3 regions of the Bacillus smithii genome follow, and region 1 is predicted to be linked to each of the others. Evidence: riboswitches for the same ligand, from Rfam matches in the RefSeq annotation. Region 1 holds a riboswitch; each other region holds the start of a gene.
The links. A riboswitch is a leader RNA that binds a small molecule or an ion and turns the genes downstream of it on or off. The one in region 1 is predicted to bind S-adenosylmethionine.
Positions count from the first base shown of each region.

Region 2: another riboswitch for S-adenosylmethionine. It lies ahead of BSM4216_RS08390 (O-acetylhomoserine aminocarboxypropyltransferase/cysteine synthase family protein); the one in region 1 lies ahead of BSM4216_RS07910 (phosphoadenylyl-sulfate reductase).
Region 3: another riboswitch for S-adenosylmethionine. It lies ahead of mtnW (2,3-diketo-5-methylthiopentyl-1-phosphate enolase); the one in region 1 lies ahead of BSM4216_RS07910 (phosphoadenylyl-sulfate reductase).

Region 1 covers NZ_CP012024.1:1,673,894-1,682,128, forward strand. Annotated here, with positions in the region: gene BSM4216_RS07880 (sirohydrochlorin chelatase) at 1-479, opposite strand, end outside; gene cobA (uroporphyrinogen-III C-methyltransferase) at 476-1,249, opposite strand; gene BSM4216_RS07890 (DUF3906 family protein) at 1,265-1,492, opposite strand; gene BSM4216_RS07895 (nitrite/sulfite reductase) at 1,510-3,135, opposite strand; gene cysC (adenylyl-sulfate kinase) at 3,152-3,745, opposite strand; gene sat (sulfate adenylyltransferase) at 3,887-5,038, opposite strand; gene BSM4216_RS07910 (phosphoadenylyl-sulfate reductase) at 5,093-5,839, opposite strand; SAM riboswitch class I at 5,923-6,034, opposite strand; gene parC (DNA topoisomerase IV subunit A) at 6,562-8,235, opposite strand, start outside.
Region 2 covers NZ_CP012024.1:1,782,423-1,790,657, reverse strand. Annotated here, with positions in the region: gene yfmH (EF-P 5-aminopentanol modification-associated protein YfmH) at 1-288, shown strand, start outside; gene ymfI (elongation factor P 5-aminopentanone reductase) at 540-1,265, shown strand; gene BSM4216_RS08415 (DUF3243 domain-containing protein) at 1,379-1,636, shown strand; gene BSM4216_RS08410 (DUF3388 domain-containing protein) at 1,739-2,530, shown strand; gene BSM4216_RS08405 (helix-turn-helix domain-containing protein) at 2,549-3,448, shown strand; gene pgsA (CDP-diacylglycerol--glycerol-3-phosphate 3-phosphatidyltransferase) at 3,504-4,082, shown strand; gene BSM4216_RS08395 (competence/damage-inducible protein A) at 4,211-5,446, shown strand; SAM riboswitch class I at 5,531-5,646, shown strand; gene BSM4216_RS08390 (O-acetylhomoserine aminocarboxypropyltransferase/cysteine synthase family protein) at 5,777-7,084, shown strand; gene BSM4216_RS08385 (ISLre2 family transposase) at 7,314-8,235, shown strand, end outside.
Region 3 covers NZ_CP012024.1:3,025,545-3,031,380, reverse strand. Annotated here, with positions in the region: gene BSM4216_RS14165 (1,2-dihydroxy-3-keto-5-methylthiopentene dioxygenase) at 393-926, opposite strand; gene BSM4216_RS14160 (methylthioribulose 1-phosphate dehydratase) at 966-1,589, opposite strand; gene mtnX (2-hydroxy-3-keto-5-methylthiopentenyl-1-phosphate phosphatase) at 1,586-2,245, opposite strand; gene mtnW (2,3-diketo-5-methylthiopentyl-1-phosphate enolase) at 2,242-3,483, opposite strand; SAM riboswitch class I at 3,550-3,657, opposite strand; gene BSM4216_RS14145 (pyridoxal phosphate-dependent aminotransferase) at 3,745-4,932, opposite strand; gene BSM4216_RS14140 (carbon-nitrogen family hydrolase) at 5,030-5,833, shown strand.

The DNA.
Region 1 (8,235 bases):
TAAAAATACTCGGTTTTTTGTTTAAATCGACGAGCAAGTTCGTTAAAATCAAGCTGCATATCCTTGTCTTTGCTGCCGCGCGCTACCAGCAATACTCCTACATGGTCCTTAATCGGAACTCCTGTTTCTTTGATTCTATTTTTTAATATTTCAGACACACTATTATGTACACCAATCGGTTCTCCGTACAGGATCGGCACAGAAGGATAAGAGACTTGCAGCTGCAGCAAGATTTTAGGAATATCGGTTTTCACGTGTCCTGCTGCAAAGAGGAGAATGGGAATGACATATACTTCGTCAGCCCCTTTTTCTAAGCAGCGCAGAAAAGCGTCTTTGATCGTAGGCCGGGCCAATTCAAGAAATGCAATTTCTTGAATTGGGATGGATATCTCTTTTTGGACTTCTCGAACAAATTCAATTGCTTGTTCGCATCCTTCTTTTACACGGCTTCCATGGCAAATATATAGGACGGCTTTCATACGGATTCCCCCATTAAAATGAACGGCTCGCTTTTTTCAAACCAACTCAGCTTCTCCCGCAGCTTTACCACTTCCCCAATCACGATCATGCTTGGATTTTCCACCTTTTCTCGACGAACTACATCAACGATGGTTTCCAATGTACCTGTTACAGTCCGCTGCTGGGAGGTAGTTCCCCAATGAACTAGAGCAACTGGAGTATCTTTCGGTTTGCCGAATTTCAACAATTGTTCTTGAATGTACGGAAGATTGCTGACTCCCATATATATGGCCAGTGTATCGATTCCTTTTGCCAGAGCTTCCCATTTCAAGTCTTCATGGGTTCCTTCCTTGCGATGTCCAGCCACAAAAGCAAAACTGCCGCTATACTCCCGATGGGTAACAGGAATTCCGGCATAAGCCGGGGCAGCGATTCCTGATGTTATGCCAGGCACTACTTCAAACGGAATGCCATTCTTTACTAAAAATTCCGCTTCCTCCCCGCCTCTTCCAAACACAAAGGGATCGCCTCCTTTTAACCGCGTCACTGTTTTCCCTGCTTTTGCATGTTTTACTAGAATGTGATTAATCGTTTCTTGCTGGAGATGGTGATGTTTCGGCAATTTACCGCAGAAAATCAGAGTAGCTCCCTGTTTGGCATAATCCAACAATGCGGGATTTATAAGGCGGTCGTATAAAATCACGTCCGCCTCTTGAATGGCTTTTAAACCTTTTAATGTAATTAATTCTGGATCGCCTGGGCCGGCTCCCACCAGGAACACTTTTCCCAACTTTCTCAACTCCTATCAATATTTTGCGTATTGATCATGATCGGTTCCAATGACAAATCCGCCGCCATTTCTTAGTTTCTTTTTTTCATATAACACAATTTCTTCAATGGGCGGTAAGGTTAAATAAAATTTTTCCAATTCTATTTCAACTAATTCAAATGCCCGTTCGTCATTGTCAGCCGCAATGATGACAGGTATCATTTGCTGATCCTCTGTGATGACTTCAAAACGATATAGAGTCATAGTTTTCCTCTTTCTTGTCAAGCTGTTAAGGCCAAATTGCTTAATATACGATCCAACTCTTCTTGAAGTGGTTCTATTCCCACTCGTTTGAAGTATTCAAAAAACGTTTCGCCTTCCAATTTGGTCTTGCTGAAATAGGTTAAGAATTCTTTTAATACAAACGGCAGATGTTCGCCGTCGATTCTTCCTTTTAATTTTTGGTTAAATTGGCCGCCATTCAACAATGTTCCGCCCACATTGATTTCAAATGCTTGCACCATTTTCTTTTCTTTATTTTTCATTAAAACTCCTTGCAAGCCGATATCAGCAATTTGCCGCTGGCCGCAAGAGTTAGGGCAGCCCACCATATTGATGCGAACCGGAACATCCACATCCACTTCCTTGTCAAGAAATGCGGCAAGCCGTCTCATTCTTTCTTTTGTCTCAGTCAAAGCTAAATTACAAAATTCAATGCCTGTGCATGAAATGGCATAAGCGGTGAATCGCGGTGGACGTATCGAGAATTTCTCCAGAATAGGTTCTTTAAGCAAAGCATCTACATTTTCAGTCGGAACATTGGCAATAATCAAATTTTGCGAACCACATGTCCGGACTTCTCCGTTTCCATATTTTTTCGCCAGCCGAGCCAATTCCAATGCATCTTCTACTTGCAGTCTGCCCACTGGAATATTCAAACCGACGTAATGCAGTCCTTCTTGTTTTTGTGGATGAACTCCGTACAAATAGCTGGCATTCCATCCTTTTGTCAGATCAGTTCCTGCTTCAGGAAGCGGACCGGTAAGTTCTAACAATTTTTCTTTGAATTTTTCCGGACCCCAATCCGCCACTAAAAATTTCAAGCGTGCATGATTTCGTCTTTCCCGATAACCGTAATCACGGAAAATGGTCAGAACGCCTTTTACAACATCTTTTACTTTTTCAGGCAGTACAAAGATATCGAGTGGAACAGCTAGTTTTGGCACCGCGGACAACCCGCCGCCAACTTTTAGATGGAACCCTATCTTTTCCTCTCCGTCGATGACTTTTTTGGCTGGAACGAATGCACAGTCATTGATTTCTGCTTGTCCGGAATTATAAACATTAGCGTTGATTGAAATTTTAAACTTTCGAGGCAGGTTGGAAAAATCTTCGTTGCCGGTCAGAAATTCATGTATTTCTTGAACGATCGGACGAGTATCCAATACTTCGTCTTTATCAATGCCTGCCAACGGATTTCCGAGAATATTCCGAGGAACATCACCGCAGGCGAAAGTGCTGGTCAATCCCACTTTATTCAAGCGATCAAAAATTTCCGGAATGTTTTCAATTCTCAACCAATGAAATTGGACGGCTTGGCGAGTTGTAATATCAAAAAAGTTTCGTCCAAAATCTTTTGCAATGCCCGCCAAAGTTTCTAACTGTTCATTGTTTAGTATTCCAGTCGGCACTTTTACCCTCATCATAAAATAGCCGTCTTCTTTCGGACGTTGCAAATAAAGCCCCGCCCATTTAAATGCACCCCATTCTTCTTTTGGAATGGATGAGAAACCGTGTTCCGCATAGTATGGAATATCATTAAAAATTTCCAAACCGTCTTTTTCCAGTTTCCGAAGTTCATCCTTATTCAATTTGGGATTATCCTTCCACACTTTTTCATAACTCATAGAAATTCCTCCTCCTTTAGATCCAATTTCTTTCTTTTATATAGGACAAAAGCTGTTCCGCGCATTCTTCGATTGAAAACCGATCGGTCTCCAATACGATTTCAGGCGATTCAGGCTCTTCATAGGGAGAAGAGATACCTGTGAAATCTGAAATCTCTCCTTTACGCGCCTTTTTATAAAGTCCTTTTGGATCACGTTCTTCGCATTGGCTGAGGGGACATTTGACATACACTTCAATAAATTCATCTTCTTCGAGCAATTTTCTGACCGTTTCACGATCTTCACGAAATGGGGAAATAAAAGCAGTAAATACCATTTGCCCACTATCTACAAATAATTTGGCGACTTCTCCAATTCGGCGAATGTTTTCTTTGCGATCTTGTTCCGAAAATCCGAGGTCTTTGTTTAAACCGTGGCGGATATTGTCCCCATCTAACACATAAGTCTGCACCCCTAATTCATGAAGTTTTTTGGCGACGCGGTTGGCGATCGTGGATTTTCCTGATCCCGACAGCCCTGTAAACCAGAATACAGCGCTGTGATGCCCATTCCGTTTCCGGCGTTCCTCTTTTTGCAAAGATGGTTCATGCCATACAATATTTTGTGCCATTCTATATTCCCCTTTTTGCTGACTCATTTATAAAAGCTTTATACAAGTAGTGTTGAGATCTATTAATACTTTTTGATTGAACCCGCCGCCAACTCCCTATTTAAGAAGTCAACGGCTGGTTTTAGAAGCACTAGCGCTTTTTTATTGATGAACCGGCGCTTTTTCTTTTAAGCCTTTAATTAAAACTTCCACTACTTCCTTGCGGCTAAAAGTGCTAGGCGGCACTTCTCCATTGCGGAGCATTTCCCTTACTTTTGTTCCTGATAATATGACATGGTGTTCTTTTCCATGCGGGCAAGTTTTCGTAGACGCCATGCTTTCACATTTCGTACAGTAAAAACTATGTTCAAAGAATAAGAGAGTAATATCAATTTCCTCCCGAGTAAATTGATCAAATATTTTTTGAGCGTCATACGTACCGTAATAATTTCCGACTCCTGCATGGTCTCTCCCGACGATAAAATGCGTGCAGCCATAATTTTTTCGCACCATCGCGTGGAATACAGCTTCCCTTGGGCCGGCGTAGCGCATGGCTGCCGGGAATACGGCTAAAAACACACGGTCTTCAGGGTAATAATTTTTCAAAAGTACTTGGTAGCTTTCCATCCGGACATCAGCAGGGATGTCGTCTGCTTTTGTTTCCCCGACAAGCGGATTTAAAAAGAGGCCGTCCACAATTTCAAGAGCTGATTTCTGAATATATTCATGCGCCCGATGAACCGGATTTCTGGTTTGAAAGCCGACGACTTTTTTCCAGCCTTTTTCTGCGAAAATTCTTCTCGTTTCTGCCGGGTCAAAATAAAATTCGCTAAATTGCGTTCTTTTAATTCTTTTGACTAGAACAATAGGACCTCCTACATAAACATTTCCGCGGCTGAACATTTTTTTCACACCCGGATGGGCTAGTTCCGTTGTTTTGTAAACCAATTCCGCCTCTTTTTGTTGATCTGGTTCATAAATATCTTTAATGGTGATCACACCATATGTAGCACAGTCAAAAGTAAGCCGAACCTGTTCCCCGATTTGTAGATCGGCTGCTTTTTCTTTTGTGACCGGCAGTGTAATGGGGATGCTCCAAACAATGCCGTTGGAGAGCCTCATCGTTTCGACTACGCTGTTGTAATCTTTTTCTTCTAGGAATCCTGTTAAAGGACTATAGGCTCCTGTCGCGATTAATTCAAGATCGCTTAAAGCAGTGGCATCCAGCTCAATTTCTTTTTCAATGCCTTCGAATGGATATTCTGGATTGTACGCTTGAATTAGAACTCCTCCGTGCGGTTTTATTTCGGTCATGTAGAGGATCCTCCTTATTTTATATATTTAATCAGTCTACTTGGTTTAGTGATTTTAAGAGGGCAGATGTAAACCGCATTCCGTTTTTCCGGTGCCTTTCCATCTTCCGGCCCGTAAATCCTCTAAATCAAATACAGGAGAGGTGCAAGGCTGGCATCCGATGCTTGGATATCCTTGATCGTGCAAAGGATGGTAAGGCAGTTCTTCATTATACGCATACCGCCAAATTTCTTTCCACGTCCAATGAATTAATGGACAAATTTTAATTTTGCCAAACTTTTTATCAAGGTTTATGTAATTCGTGTGTTTTCTTGTTTCTGATTGTTCCCTTCTCAAGCCTGAGATCCATGCTTCAACAGGTTCGAGAACACTTTTTAGCGGAACAATTTTGCGTAGATGGCAGCACAAATTCGGATCTTTTTTCCATAATTCTTCACCGTATTGTTCGCTTTGCTGCTGCAGCGTTAATTCCGGCTTTTGCATGACGATGTTCAGTTCCGGATAACGTTCTCTCGCTTTATCAATGGTTTCGTATGTTTCTTGAAAGTGCAGTCCTGTGTCTAAGAAAACGACGGTCGCTTTTGGATTGATTTTATAAATCAAGTCCACAAGTACACTTCCTTCTATTCCAAAACTGCACGAATAGACAATTTTTTCTCCATAATGGTCATAGGCCCATTCCAGAACTTCTAATGCCCCTTTTGTTTCACTCTTTTCATCAAATTCCGGTAGTTGATAATGATCCCACGTGTCAAACGTAAATAATTCGCTCAAAATACCCCTTCTTTCTATACCACTCATTGGTGTTCCTGTTTAGAGGCTGATGGTAAAATGAAAAAATCTTTCCATTTCAGGAAAGAATCAATAGGTACCATATCATACATACCTTATCTCCCAAAATGGATACCATTTTGCTGGAATTGGCACCTTACCTTCTTTTCAAGGCAGGTTGCCAGACTTCATTGGGCCAGGTCCCTCCGTCGTTCTTGATAAGTTTAATTGCTTTTTATTTTATCAGAAAGTTACTAAAAGTCAACGAATTTTTCCGCAGTTTTTTGATAGGAATTTATAGGAATTTATAAAATTTGTAGAATCATTTTACCTTTTCGTATAAATAAACTCATAGGCAGCAAGAAAAAATTTAAAGAGAACAACTCTTTGCTGAAATGAAATTTTTCTTCCTTCTTAAATTTGGGGCATTGTATTTCCTGCATTGGAGTCATTGTTTTGCCACATCCATTGCTTGAAAGGATTAACTTCTTGATGGGGCGTTTGAAGATTTTACGGTGGAAAACGGTTTGGCATTAAAAAGTAGTACCTTCATGGAAGTGATCCGAAAAAGAGCGACATGTTTTAAAAAATGGATATAAATACCCATATTGTTTGTCTGATGATTTGTTCAAAACAATACAAATGAATTATTGTGCAAAAAAAATCTCCCATCAAAATCTTTTTGATGGGAGATCCTTCTACTTTTGTTTTACAGCATTGCTTATACATATATCTCGCCGTAGAAAAATCCTTTACTCTGTACCGGACGGTTTTTCTGTCCATCCTTCTATGACTGTACCGCTTTCTGATTCGTCAATGGCAAAATTGCCATTTGAGTAGCGGTCATTCTCTCTTAATCCGGAAAGGGAAACCGTTTCTACGACTCCTTTTTCCGTTCGCAAATAAACGATGGAGTCATTGTCGGTGAGATCTAAATACGCAATTCGGTGCGGATGGGATTTTAATTCTCTTAATAAAACAAGACCCCGTTTAGCTCTGGACATTTTTTCCATTTCATTCAATTTCATTTTTTTCACAGCTCCGCGCTGGGTTGCCACAAAAATATAAGGCTGTTCTCCTCGGACGAATACTTTTCCTCTGACCACATAATCATCTTCTTTTAAATTGATGCCTTTTACTCCGGCCGCTCTTGGTCCTACGGTATTAATTTCTTCTTCTTCAAACCATAGCCCATATCCCAACCTTGTAGCAATGAACACATCCATTTGGCCGTTTGTTAAAAACACATCGATTACTTCATCATTATCTTTTAAATTAATGGCCACAAGCGGACGTGAATAGCGCTGTGCTTTATACTGAGACAGTTCAGATTTTTTGGTCATGCCGTTTTTCGTGAAAAAGAGAAGATAGCCCTTTTCCTCAAAATTTTGGACCGCAATGGCTTGAATGATCTTTTCGTCTTTTCCTATGGCGATCAGGTTGGCAATATGCTGCCCCATTTCTTTCCAGCGAATATCAGGCAATTCGTGTACAGGAATATACAAATAATTCCCTTTGTTAGTGAACAATAGCAGCACATCGGTGGTGCTCAATTCCGCTTGGAACAGCAACCGATCTGAATCTTTCATCGCCAAATCGGCACCGCTTGAAGCCGAGTAGGAACGAAGACTTGTTCTCTTAATATATCCTTCTTTCGTAACGGTTACCATGACGTCTTCAATAGCAACGGTCACTTCAGGATTGATTTTTATTTCTTCTATTTCTTTTTCAATGGTCGTCCGTCTTTCATCCCCATACCGCTTTTTCATTTCGATTAATTCCTTTTTAATAACGGACAATAGTTTCTTTTCGCTTTCCAATATGGCCGTCAATTCAGCGATTTTCTTTTTCAAATCTTCCGCTTCTTTTTGCAAAGCAGTGACATCCGTATTGGTAAGGCGGTACAGTTGAAGGGAAACGATCGCTTCTGCTTGCGGTTCAGAGAATTCAAATCGATTCATTAAATTCAGCTTTGCGTCTTTTTTGTCTTTGGATCCTCTAATCACCGCAATCACTTCATCGAGTATGGACAGCGCTTTGATTAATCCTTCTACAATATGTTGTCTTTCCTTCGCTTTTTGCAAATCGTATTTTGAACGGTTCGTGACCACTTCTTTTTGATGGGCGATATAAGCGTCCAACAGGGCAGGCAAACTCATCAGTTTCGGCCGGCGCTCATGAATCGCCACCATGTTGAAGTGGTACGCAATTTGCAGATCGCTATTTTTATACAAATAGTTCAGAATTCCTTCTGCATTTGCTTCTTTTTTCAATTCAATGACGATCCGCATGCCCGTTCGATCGGTTTCATCCCGGACTTCGGCGATTCCTTCCACTTTTTTGTCAATACGAAACTCTTCAATCCGTTTGACAAGATTCGCTTTATTGACATCAAACGGAATTTCAGTTACCACAATTTGTTTGCG
Region 2 (8,235 bases), 110 kb from region 1:
GAATTTGCTAAACGCATCCAATCCGTTTTACTGGACGCGAAAACAGGCGCTTATTTAACGGAAGATGCACTTGAAAGAACGAAAAAGAAAAAAATTGGTGCGTTTTTAAGATCGCTGAATTCTCCGGAATTTATTGCCAATCAGTTTACGCGGTACGCTTTTCATGAAATGAATCTTTTTGATGTAGTGCCAACTCTTGAACAACTGACATTTGATGACATAAAAAAAGTAGCAGCCGAATTGATTGCTCCTAATCGATTAACCACTTTTCAAGTTACACCCAAATAACGTACGATTTTATATCAGGAGTAGACAAAAAGCGCCTAACGTATCTAATTTGTGTTGAATGAATCACAACTTTTCATCCGTACGGAAAATTATTGCGGATGAAAAGTTGATTTTGTTTTTCATCCATGAGTCCATGTGTTTTGCTCTTACTACTAAGAGATGAAATTTCTCAAATTGGCTGAACGGCTAACATAGAAAATGTAAACTTATAAAGGAATTGTAGTTAAAAAATAAGGGAGTAAGTTTATAATATGAAAAAGTTTGCTTTAATTACCGGGGCGAGCGGGGGAATTGGTCAAGCAGCTGCTCGAGTATTGGCCCAAAACGGATGGAATTTGTACCTTCATTATCATCAAAACCGTGAGTCCATCCAAAACTTGATGAATGATCTCAAACCATATGGTTTAGAAATCATTCCTATTCAAGCAGATTTAAGAACGGATGACGGAATCACCACTTTGGTCGAAAGCCTTTTTTCCGTTGATGCCCTCGTTTATGCGAGCGGGAATTCCTATTATGGGCTGCTTCAAGACATGTCGACTGTCGAAGTGGATGAACTTCTTGCTGTGCATGTACGAAGTCCGTTGCTGCTCATTCGATCGATATTGCCCAAAATGTCTGCGAAACGGAAAGGCCAAATTGTACTTGTCAGTTCCATTTGGGGACAGACGGGGGCCGCATATGAAGTCGCCTACTCAGCTGTAAAAGGTGCACAAATCGCTTTTGTAAAGGCGCTAAGCAAAGAAGTGGCTGCGAGTGGAATCCGCGTTAATGCAGTGGCGCCAGGAGCAGTCGCAACCAAAATGGTGACCGAACAGCTGTCGGAAGAGGAATTGTCGATTTTAAAAGAGGAAATCCCAATGAGGAGGCTTTCCGCCCCGGAGGAAGTGGCTGAAGCCATCGCGTTTTTGTTATCTGATCAATCTTCTTACATAACCGGTCAAATATTGGCGGTGAACGGTGGCTGGTACACATAATTCAAAACGAATGTCTTTTACGAACATAGATGAATAAACCCGGTTTAAGAATGTATATTTTTGTGCAGACGTTACAAACTATACTTGTATCTCACTAAAGGGAGGTTCAATGAATGTCTGTACTTGATAGCTGGGAACAATGGAAAGATTTTCTAGGAGACCGTTTAAATCAAGCGAAAGATCAAGGAATGAATCAGCAAGCAATCAGCGATATTGCTTATCAAATCGGCAACTACCTTGCAAACCAAGTAGATCCGAAAAATGAGCAGCAACGGGTGTTGGCCGATCTTTGGTCTGTCGCTTCCCCAGAAGAACAACATGCCATTGCTAATGTCATGGTAAAACTTGTGCAAAATAACGGGACTCATTAGAGAGGGAAATCCCTCTCTTTTTTTTCTTTAAAAAATGGCGAAAATCATTTATCATAATAGCTAGATGTTTATTACCACCCGGATTGTCACTTGGAGGGTTTTATGGAAAAACAAGAGTGGTATTTAGAATACGAAATACAAAAGAACCGTCCTGGGCTCTTAGGCGATATTTCTTCATTGCTCGGCATGCTCTCAATTAATATTGTGACAATCAACGGGGTTGATCAAGGAAAACGGGGCATGCTTCTATTGGCTAAAACGGAAGAACAAATTGTCCGCCTTGAATCCATTTTGCGAACAATGGACACGATTAAAATTGTAAAACTTCGAAAGCCTAAAGTAAGAGATCGTTTGGCTGTTCGTCATGGAAGATATATCACCCATGACGCTGATGACAAAAAGACTTTTCGATTTGTGCGAGATGAATTAGGAATACTGGTTGATTTTATGGCGGAATTATTTAAACAAGAAGGTCATAAACTGGTTGGAATTCGCGGGATGCCGCGTGTAGGCAAAACAGAATCCATTGTAGCGGCAAGCGTCTGCGCCAATAAAAGATGGCTTTTTGTTTCTTCAACGCTGATTAAGCAGACTGTCCGCAGTCAATTGTTTCGGGAAGAATACAGCGACCAAAATATTTTTATTATTGACGGAGCCGTTTCGGTAAGGAAAGCAAATGAAAAACATTGGCAGCTCATTAGAGAAATTATGCGGATCCCGGCCGTAAAAGTAATTGAGCATCCTGATATTTTTGTCCAAAACAGCGAATATTCCATTGATGATTTTGACTATATCATCGAATTGCGCAATAATCCAAATGAAGAAATTACATACGACTTGATGTATAAAAATCAACTTTTTCAGAATTCTGAGTTCGAAGGATTTGACTTTTAAAATTGGAAGGTGTTTACGGTGACAGAACTAGGAAACCGCTTGAAAGAAGCAAGGGAAGCGAAGGGGCTTACCCTTGATGACGTTCAGGAAATGACCAAGATTCAAAAAAGATATTTGGCCGGCATTGAAGAAGGAAAATATGATCTGATGCCGGGAAAATTTTATGTTCGAGCCTTTATTAAGCAGTACGCGGAGGCTGTAGGGCTTGATGCTGAAGAAATTTTCAATGAATATAAAAATGAAATTCCGGACTCTCATGAAGATGAAATTCCTCAGCGAGTGACGCGGATAGAACCGTCTTCGCGAAGGACTGTTTCCGGCGGGGCTTCGGGAAAGTTTTTCGATTATTTGCCGAAGATTATTGTAGCTGTGTTTATTATCGGAGCGATTTTTCTTGTATGGGCATTGATTCCAAAAGACGGCGGAAATGAAAAAAGCGGAAATGATCATACGGTCAAAGTGGAGCAATCCAAAAATGTAGAGCCTGTTAAGGAAAATTCCGTCAGCAAGAAGAAAGAAACGAAAAAAGAAGCGAAGAAAGAAGAAAAAACGTCTAAAACGGACAAAAAAGAAGCGAACAAAAAGGATCAATCCGAGTTGAAAGCTGTTCAGTCTAGTGGTCGACAAACGGTTTACCAATTGACGAATGCGAAAGATTTCAAAATATCGATTGCTTCAACGGGTGAAAGCTGGATTCAAGTGACCGATGAAAGCGGAAAATCGTATTTTTCTAATTTGCTTCGAAAAGGACAAACGCAAACGTTTGATTTGAAAGGCCACAGTCAAGCGAAAATTGTGGTCGGTTTTGCACCTGCGACAGAGATTAAAGTGAATGGTCAAACCGTTCAATATAAAATCCCTGCAAATCAGGTCGTTCGCCAGGACATCATCATTCAAAATCGTAAATCGGCGCAATAAATTAATTAAAATTGTTTAGGATACTGTTTTCGATGGAATAGTGGGGGTACTTCTTGTGAATTTACCAAACAAAATTACTGTATCACGTATATGTTTAATTCCAATCTTCGTTATTTTGCTTGTTGTTCCATTCAATTGGGGAAACATCACCATTCTAGGGACAACCATGCCTGTGACTCACTTCGTGGGGGCCCTTGTATTTATCCTTGCCTCGACCACCGATTGGATTGACGGACATTTTGCACGAAAGTACAACTTGGTCACGAACCTGGGAAAATTTCTTGATCCGCTTGCGGACAAATTGTTAGTTTCGGCTGCGTTTATTATACTGGTTGAATTGGGATATGCTCCTTCTTGGATCGTCATTTTGATCATCAGCCGCGAGTTTGCGGTGACAGGGCTTCGCCTTGTACTTGCTGGGGAAGGAGAAGTAGTTGCGGCCAATATGCTTGGAAAAATTAAAACATGGACGCAAATCATTGCGATTTCTGCGTTGCTTCTTCATAATATTTTGTTTGAAAATTTCTCGATTCCGTTTGCGGATTTTGCCCTTTGGGTAGCGCTCTTTTTCACGTTATGGTCAGGCTGGGATTATTTCGCCAAAAATGCACATGCATTTAAAAACTCCAAGTAAAATGAAATGAAACAACTAGAAAGGCTGGCTCATCCAAGAACTCGAAAAAGACGGTTATGCACTTTCGTTCTTGTTGAAGAGCGGCCTTTTTCTGTTTGGATCTCTATATGATTGAGGAGGACTATTTTATGAATGCTGAAATTATTTCGGTTGGTTCCGAACTTCTACTCGGCCAAATCGTCAATACGAATGCACAATTTCTTTCTCGTCATTTGGCTGAAATGGGCGTCAACGTATTTTATCAAACCGTTGTCGGGGATAACAGCGATCGGCTTCTTTCAACGATTCAAAAAGCAGAAGAAAGAGCAGATCTCATCATTTTTACAGGTGGTCTTGGCCCGACACGTGATGATTTAACAAAAGAAACCATTGCCGCGCATCTAGGCAAGAAACTCGTTTTGAACGACGAAGCGTTTAAAGGAATTCGTCAATATTTCCTTAAAATAGGCCGTGAGATGACGGAAAATAACAAAAAACAAGCTCTTGTTCTAGAGGATTGTCTTGTTTTGCCGAATGAAAACGGCATGGCTCCCGGTATGTTTGTGAAATCAAAAAATAAATTTTATATGCTTTTGCCGGGGCCGCCAAAAGAAATGCAGCCGATGTTCGAAAAATATGGAAGGCCGGCTATATTAAATGTTTTGGATCGCCAAGAAAGCATTGTTTCACGCGTATTGCGTTTCTTTGGCATCGGAGAATCGCAGTTGGAGACAGAGATTGAAGATATGATTATGAACCAAACAAACCCGACCATTGCGCCTTTAGCTGGCGACGGAGAAGTGACCATCCGACTTACGGCGAAGCACCGATCAAAAGAGACAGCTAATGAGATGATAGACAAAGTAGAAAAAGAGATTTTAAACCGTGTTGGCGAATACTTTTACGGTTATGGACAAACTACGATTGCAGCTGAATTAGTACAGAAGCTGAAACAACAAAATAAGACGATTGCCTGCGCTGAAAGTTTGACCGGAGGACTGTTTCAAAGTATGATTACCGCTGTTGCAGGAGCAAGCGCTGTTTTAAAAGGCGGGATTGTTTGTTATACAAACGAAGCGAAAGAGCATCTGGTCGATGTTTCAAAAAAGACGCTTGATACGTTCGGAGCGGTCAGTGAGCAGTGTGCGAAAGAGTTAGCTGAAAATGTAAGGAAAAAGCTTAACGCTGATATTGGAATCAGCTTTACGGGAGTAGCAGGACCCGATTCTTTGGAAGAAAATCCTCCTGGAACTGTTTGGATCGGCATTTCTGAAAAAGGAAAAGAATCAAAGGCCGTATTGCTGAAGCTTGCAGGGGATCGGAATCAAATTCGTAACCGTACAGCTAAATACGGTTGTCATTTTTTGCTGCGAACTTGTCAGTAATTTGCTGAAAATGATTGACTTTTCTTTTTTATTGCGCTATTCTTTAAACAAGAGCCACACAATTCAATATTGTAACAGAATTGACTCTTATCAAGAGTGGCGGAGGGAATAGGCCCGAAGAAGCCCGGCAACCTTCAAGAAATCAATGCTTGAAAAGGTGCTAATTCCTACAGATCAGGAAATGATCTGGAAGATAAGAAGGGAAATGATGAACTCAAGCCCTCTTCTTATTGGAAGAGGGCTTTTACTGTTCCTCATCCATCAGGATGGGATCTATTCTCAGATAAGTCGCTGAAATTTCAATCTTCGAATTTTTCGGGAGGTTTTATTATGGCAAACGAGCAATGGGAAAAAGACACAAAATTATTGCATGCAGGGCAAATACCTGATCCTGCGACGGGTGCCCGTGCAGTACCGATCTATGAAACTACTTCTTATGTGTTTCCGGATACGGAACACGCGAGCGCTGTATTTGGACTAAAAAAAGAAGGGAATATTTATACCCGGATTACCAATCCAACTGTTGATGTATTTGAAAAAAGAGTGGCGGCGCTTGAAGGAGGTACTGCCGCTGTAGCATTTTCTTCAGGCATGGCAGCTATCGCGCTCTCCGTTTTAAATGTTGCGAGTGCAGGAGATGAAATTGTCGCAGCGTCTGAATTGTACGGCGGTACTTATAATTTGTTTTCTGCTACTTTTCCTAAATATGGGATTCATGTAAAATTTGTCGATGCTCAAGATCCTGAAAATTTTCGAAAAGCGATCACTCCACGAACAAAAGCTCTTTTCGGAGAAATCATCGGAAATCCAAGTCTAAATGTGTTGGATGTTGAAAAAGTTGCGGCCATTGCCCATGAAAATGGGATTCCGTTGATTGTAGACAATACGTTTGCGTCACCATATGGTTCCAATCCAATCAAATGGGGAGCCGATGTTGTCGTTCACTCGGCAACAAAATGGATTGGCGGTCATGGAACAGTTATTGGCGGAGTTGCTGTAGACGGCGGCCACTTTGATTGGAATAATGAAAAATTCCCTGATTTTATCGAACCGGACCCAACTTATCACGGTTTGCGTTATGCCGATTTAGGAGGAACTGCGTTTGCAACAAAACTCCGCGCACAGCTATTGCGTGATTTTGGGGCATCTTTAAGCCCGCATAGTGCGTTTTTGCTATTGCAAGGATTAGAAACGTTGCATCTTCGTTTGCCAAGACATCACGATAACACGAAAGTCATTGTTGACTATTTGCTGAAGCATCCAGCAGTGGAATGGGTGTCTCATCCTAGCTTAAGCGATCATCCTTCCCATGAATTGGCCAAAAAATACTTAAATAATTTCTTCGGCTCTATTGTGGTATTTGGCATTAAAGGCGGTCGAGAAAGCGGGAAAAAGCTCATTGATCACATTCAACTTTGGTCGCATCTCGCCAATGTGGGCGATGCAAAATCGTTAATAATCCATCCGGCCTCCACTACACATCAACAGCTATCAGCTGATGAGTTGAAATTAGCAGGTGTCAGTGAAGAAATGATTCGTCTTTCTGTTGGACTGGAATCTCCGAAAGATTTAATTGCCGATCTCAATCAAGCTATCGAAAAAGCAACCGGCATTTCGGCTGAAAAGCTTGAAATATAAACAATTTGAAAAGGGGGCGTATTGCTCTCTTTTTCTTGTATGAGTAAAATTATTGTGGGCAAAATTTAACCCCCTCATTTGTTGAGGGAACGTTAGAACGCTCAACAAATGAGGGGGCCACCAAGCGAAAGCGCGGTAGTTAATAAGCAAATAACATGAAAAAGAGGGTTACTCCTTGGTAGAATCTTAGTCAACCAAAACTAAATCACAAACAAAGGAGTAACCCCTCATGCAAAAGAATAACACAGTATATCCAAATTTAAAACAGATTGAGCAATTAGTTTGGAGGCAATTACAGGAAACCTTCTCAAAGGTCATGAAAACACTATTAGAGGACATGGACAAGCAGATTGCTGAAGAACGAAATAAAAAGCGTTATCGTCTACTCGATAAGCGTATCACCACTATTATCAGTCTTTTTGGAGAAATAAAGGTGAAACGGAACTACTACCGAGACAGGGAGAAAGGTGAATATGTCTATCTGCTTGATCGCTCTTTGGAATTCGAAGGGACCGGCTCCTTTAGTCCGCTGATAGAAGAAGCGGCTCTAGAGCTTGCCATTACAGGGCCATCCTATCGAAAGGCAGAACACACGCTTGAAACACTTTTAGGATACCGAGTGATTAGTCACGAAGCTATACGTCAACACCTGTTACAGATTGAAAGTATCCCAAAAGAGCGACAGCCTGTAAACTATCCTGTCCTATTCGTGGAAGTGGACGGCCTATATGTGAAACGTCAAGGAAAAGGAAAACGGGGCAAGGAAGAAAAAATTGCAGCGGTTCATCAGGGCTGGGAAATCAACGGAAAACGAGTAAGTTTGAAAGACAAACGCCATTTTATTCACCGTGGGAACCAGCCATTTTGGGAGGCGTTTGAGGATTTTCTCATTGAAAACTTCGAGTATGACCCAACTGTCCATAAGCTAGTAATAAACGGGGATGGTGCCGGATGGATTACAGCCTGTCGAGACCATTTTAAAGGCAGGGCATTCTTTTCAATTGACCGTTTCCACGTGGCAAGGGATATTCGCAGCTTATTCCGTAAGCATCCTCGCTATCGCCAAATGCAAAAGGCACTAGCGTCCTATGACAGTCAGAAACTACTTACGGAATTAAACAGTGCTGTTGGAACACTAGAGACAGAGGATC
Region 3 (5,836 bases), 1.4 Mb from region 1:
TTTTAGGGGTAAAATGCCGACCACCCTTGAGCTTTTCCCGTAGCTATTGTATTTCTATTATATCACGTGTTTATTTTTTTTCATAGATTATTACGAACGTTTGTTCCTTTTTTACCAAGTTAATGATTTGATTTCGCGATTTTTGCATGTGATGAATTGCTTTTTTTAATGATGGCAAGGGGTTCAATAGAAAGTTGTATTGGTAAAAAATAGATAGTACAAGGGGAAGCAGTGGAGAGTAAATATCTTTTGCTAAGTAATATGGATAGTCGCTTTTTCCTATTTCGATTGAAATATAAGAAATGCCTTTTACTAGAATGTCGAGGGCTTTGTCACTGTTAATTCATAACAACACCCCTCTTCTGATTTAGTAGAAGAGGGGTGAGGGGATATTAGGCGTTGGTTTCTTCTTTTTCGTAAATCGGCACCCAGCCTTCAGTTGTGACAAAAATGCGTATGGCGACAACGCGACGATCTTCTTGCAGTGTAAAATAGTGGCGCGTATTTTCGGGAACGGAAATTAAATCGCTCGGCTCTAACTCGACGTCAAAAAACTTTCCGTCTTTTCCTTGAATCACAAAGATTCCGTGGCCGCTGACAATAAAGCGGACTTCGTCATCTGTGTGATGGTGTTCACGCTTGAAATTTGTGAGCAATTCATCCAAGTTCGGTGTATTTTCAGATAAAGAAATGACATCTTGCGCTTTATAGCCGCGACGTTCGGAAATATCCGCAATTTCCTCTTTAAACGTTTCTAAAATTTCATTTTTTTCTTCTTCCGTAAGCAAATATTTCTCACGCAAATGTTCCGGGAGTTTGGTAATATCCCATTTTTCGTAAATAACGCCTTGCTCGTCTAAAAATTGGATTACTTCTTCTTCCTTTGTAATTCTTTCATTTGTTTCATGTAAACGAATCGTTGCCATTTTTCTTCCTCCTTTATTTTTGCTTATCCCTTTTGTGCTTTAAAGCGAAAGTGGGGTCAGGCACCTTAATTTGATATGATAACTGAATAAAAATTCATATGCTTCCAAATATTTTTTCGCTTCAAATGCGGTGCGCCCCCATACGGTAATGCCGTGATTGCGAATGAGGACGGCGCCTGCATCGTCATGCACATGCCGGGCGAATTCTTTCGCCAGCGTTGGAATATGAGCGTGATTTTTGATGATTGGAATGCGAATCACAGCGTCTTCTTCCCAAAGTCCGAACGCTTTTATAATTTCTTGATTGCTAAATTCCACTTCTCCAATGTCACCGTATAATTCAGAAATGACATTATTATCGATGGTATGGACATGGAGGCCGCAGCCTGCATTGGTTCTGTTATAAATTTCCACATGCAAAAGCGTTTCCGCTGAAGGTTTTAAATGGGTCTCTTCAGCCGGATGGCCAAGCGCATCTACGAGAAGGAAGTCTTCATCGGTTTGCTTTCGTTTATCTTTTCCGCTCGCGGTAACAAGAAAGTGGAGAGGATCATCGGAAACTTTAATCGATAAGTTCCCGCTTGTTGCAAAAAACCAATCGCGCTCGGCCAACTCCGCTTTCACATCGGCAAGTTCCTTCCATTTTTTCTCAAGTTCACTCATGCTCCCACCTCCAGCTTCACAAACACCTCCACTACATCAAAAAACGTGTTGAACGGTGAATGGGAAATGCCTAGTTTCTTGCACTTTTCCAGTAAAAAGTCGCGAGCAATGACATGGTCCGCTAATTTTGCCACAGCTAAATCCGTAATGGAATCTCCTATGACGATATGGAATCCATCCGGTTTTGAGTGCTTCCGCAGCAGCGACGGCTTGCAACAGCCGCAACCGTTTTGGCAATGTTCATCACACGAATAAGGCCAAACAATTTGAATGGTTTCATTGCTAAAATCTGAACCGTTGCAAAAAATGCGTTCTTTTTCGATAAGCCCTTCCAGAATCGGATAGACGAAAAAATCAATGCCGCCGCTCACTACATAGAGCGGAATGTCGTGTTGTCTTGTAAAATCGACAAATTCCCGAAAGCCGTCGCGAATACGGGCCGTTTGTAAAACGTAGTCCGTAATCTCTTCTTTCAATTCGGAAGAAAGGAGGGAAAACATGTTTCCGACACCTTCTTGAACGGTCAGCCGCTCCGCCAATATATCGTCTTTTAGCATTTCCCATTCCGGAGGAGCAAACTGTTTCATAATCGCAGCGATATTATCTTGGGTGGTAATGGTTCCGTCGAAATCGCAAAAAATGATTGGTTTTGTCATACTGCCACCTCGTGCGCGCCCCATAAATCAATAGCTTTTTTCAACTCTTTATGGTCTTTGGCAGCTTCTTCCAGAGTTTTTCCTGCCAGCACGGCCTCAATCGCTGCACGGAATGCTTTTCCGCCGCCTTCAGCTCCATCCGGATGGCCGTGTATTCCGCCGCCGGCATTAATGACGCTATCGATTCCAAAATCGCGAATTAAAAGCGGCACTAGACCTGGATGGATACCCGCAGATGGAACCGGGAAAGATCGTTTCCAATGCTCATCTTCTTTCGTCAACTCGTCGGCAATGCCGAGCGCTTCACTTCGATCAAGGGCGACGCTTCCATATGGCGATGGGAAAAGAGCAAAATCGGCTCCGGCTAATCGAAGCAATTTTCCAAGCAAGAGCGGGCTTTTGATGCCATAAAACTCTGATGGTGTAAGTGCACCGCTGACAGCTGGATGGGCCATAATCGGAATGGCAATGTCTTCATCTTCGCGCAAGCCTTGCAATACGTCTAATCCATAAGCGAACACGTTAAAAAGAATCACATCGGCACCGATTTCCGCCGCGCGTTTTGCTTTTTCTTTTAACTCGAATGTTTTGCCCGTTAAATTGACCGCATACAACGTTTTCTTTCCTGTTTTTTCGTATACGTCGTTCAGCACGGCTTTCCCGTTGGCGATTCGCTTTTCAAACGGAGTTAAGTCGTTTTCGAACAAAATTTCGTCGTCTTTCACGAGATCGACTCCGCCGAGGGCTTGTTGTTTTAACTGCTCCGACAAATAATCTAAATCACGCCCGATGACTCCTTTAAAAATACTCATGAGAAGCGGACGATGATCGGCGCCGACTTTTTGGCGAATTCCGTCTATTCCGAAGCGCGGACCGGGAAACTGTTTTTTTAATTCTTCAGAAAAAGCAAGATCGACCAGTTTCACTTCGCCATCGAGCGACAGCTTGCCGAATACGGTTGTTAAAATCGCCGGTAAATCGGCGCTGAAATTGAGGCTTGGATACGCAATGCGGACAAGTCCTCGCTTCACACGTTTGCCCAGATACTCATTGACTCGCTCGTCCTCTTCCAACGGTGTGACGCTCTCGACTTCTCCTTTATGCTTCTGCAATTGTTCTTTTTGCAGCTGCGGCAAATTGGTCCAAGAACCAACCGTGAGGCCAAGAGCAATTCCTTCTGCTTTTTTCTCCAAATCTTTCTCATCGTGAATAAGATAGGTGGCAATGACTTGGCTCATGTTCATCCCTCTTTCTAAGTTCAATAAAAAAACCTCTTCATAAGAAGAGGCTAGAGGTTCACACTCTTCTTATCTCTCAGCATATCGCTGCAAGAATTAGCACCGTGCTTAACGATTGTTAAGTCGGTTGCCGGGCTTCATAGGGCTCGTCCCTCCACCTGCTCTTGATAAGAATGCTTGAATCATGTATTGACTTTTCAAAATTTTCTTAGTATCGGTAAATTTGATTTGTATTATGACAGGAATTTTTATCGGTGTCAATCATTTTTTTGCGACATGGAAAAGACCAAGCTTCGCAATACGTTGGACAGCTTCTTCCAGCCGTTCTTCCCTCGTTAATAAACCGACGCGCACATACCCTTCTCCGTGTTTTCCAAATCCGATTCCAGGAGCAACCGCCACATGCGCTTTCTCGAGTAGAAAATCAGAAAATTGCTCTGATGTCCAGCCGTTCGGTACAGGAAGCCACGCAAAAAATGAGCCAGCAGGAGGCGTGACATCCCAACCGATTTGCGAAAGAGCACGAATAAACGTATTCCGTCTCGACTCGTATAGCGAAACAAGCTTTTTCACGCTCTCTTGTGAAGAAAGAAGCGCACAAGCCGCTGCCTCTTGAATCGCACCAAACAAGCTGACGTATAAATGGTCTTGAAGCAAGTTAATCGCTGCGATGACACTTTCATTTCCAACTGCGGCTCCCACTCGCCAGCCGGCCATATTAAAGGTTTTCGAGAACGTATATATTTCTATGCCGACGTCTTTAGCCCCTTCTGCTTGGAGGAAACTGACCGGTTTTTTGCCGTCAAATCCGATTGCCCCGTAGGCGAAATCATGCACGACGCAAATATCGTGTTTTGCGGCAAACGAAACGGTATCCATAAAAAATTCTTTCGATGCCGCCGCTCCGGTAGGGTTATTTGGATAGTTTAAAAACATTAATTTTGCTTTTTCTGCCACGTCCTTTGAGACTTCGTTGTAATCCGGCAAAAAATGGTTTTGAGCGCGAAGCGGCATCATCGCCATTTCGGCTTGTGCCAAAGCGACACCCGACCAATAATCCGGATATCCCGGATCAGGAACGAGAACAAGATCACCCGGATTCAGCAAACAGGTCGGAATTTCCACAAGTCCTGCTTTTCCTCCAAATAAAACCGCCACTTCTTTTTCCGGATCCAGTTTCACCCCATATTCACGTTCATAAAAGGCCGCGACCGCTTCTTTAAAAAACGAATAGCCGCGGAACGGCGAATATTTATGATAACGGGGATTGGCGACTGCCTTTTGCATCGCCTCCACAATATGGGATGGCGTCGGCTGATCCGGATTCCCTTGACCGAGGTTAATGACATCATGTCCTTGGGCTTTCACGTTTTCCACTTTGGCGACAAGAGACGCAAAAAACTGTTTTGGCAGTTTCTGCAGCAGTTCCGATTGTGCGAAATGTTTCATCGTTTACACCTACTCAAAATTTTCTTGAAATTCTAGTCAAACATCATATATCGTAAAAATCAAATTGTAAAGTCAAAATTTTTTGAGGTGAATGATTATGACATTCAAAATTGCTTGTCTTCAACTGGATATTGCTTTTGGCGCTCCGCTGGAAAATCGACAGCTTGTTCAAAACGAAGTAGAAAAAATAGCCGCTCAACACCCTGACATCATCGTTCTTCCGGAATTATGGACAACGGGCTATGATTTAACGCGTCTGGATGAAATTGCGGATAAGGAAGGCGAAGAAACAAAAGCATTCATTAGTGAGCTTGCGCGTCGTCATCGCATCCACATTGTCGCCGGTTCCATCGCCAAAAAAACAAATGATGGAACGACGAATACGATGTACGTGGCCGATCGAAACGGCGATATTGTAGGCGAATACAGCAAACTGCATCTTTTCCAACTGATGGATGAACATCTTTATTTGCGATCCGGAGATACACCAGGATTATTTACACTTGAAAATACATTATGTGCCGGTGTGATTTGCTACGACATTCGTTTTCCGGAATGGATTCGCGTACATGCCTTGCAAGGAGCAGAAGTGTTGTTTGTCGTTGCCGAATGGCCGTTGCCGCGTCTGTCTCATTGGCGTACGTTGCTTCAAGCGCGTGCCATTGAAAATCAATGTTATGTTGTCGCCTGTAATCGCGCCGGCCGCGACCCGAATAATACGTTCGCCGGACATTCGCTTATCATCGATCCGTGGGGGGAAATTCTTGCGGAAGCAAAAGAAGATCCTTGCTCCCTCATAGCTGAAATCGATTTGCAAAAAGTCAAAGAAGTACGTGAGCAAATCCCGATTTTTAGCGACCGTCGTCCGGAACATTACAGAACAAATGAAAAAATTTTTTAAAAA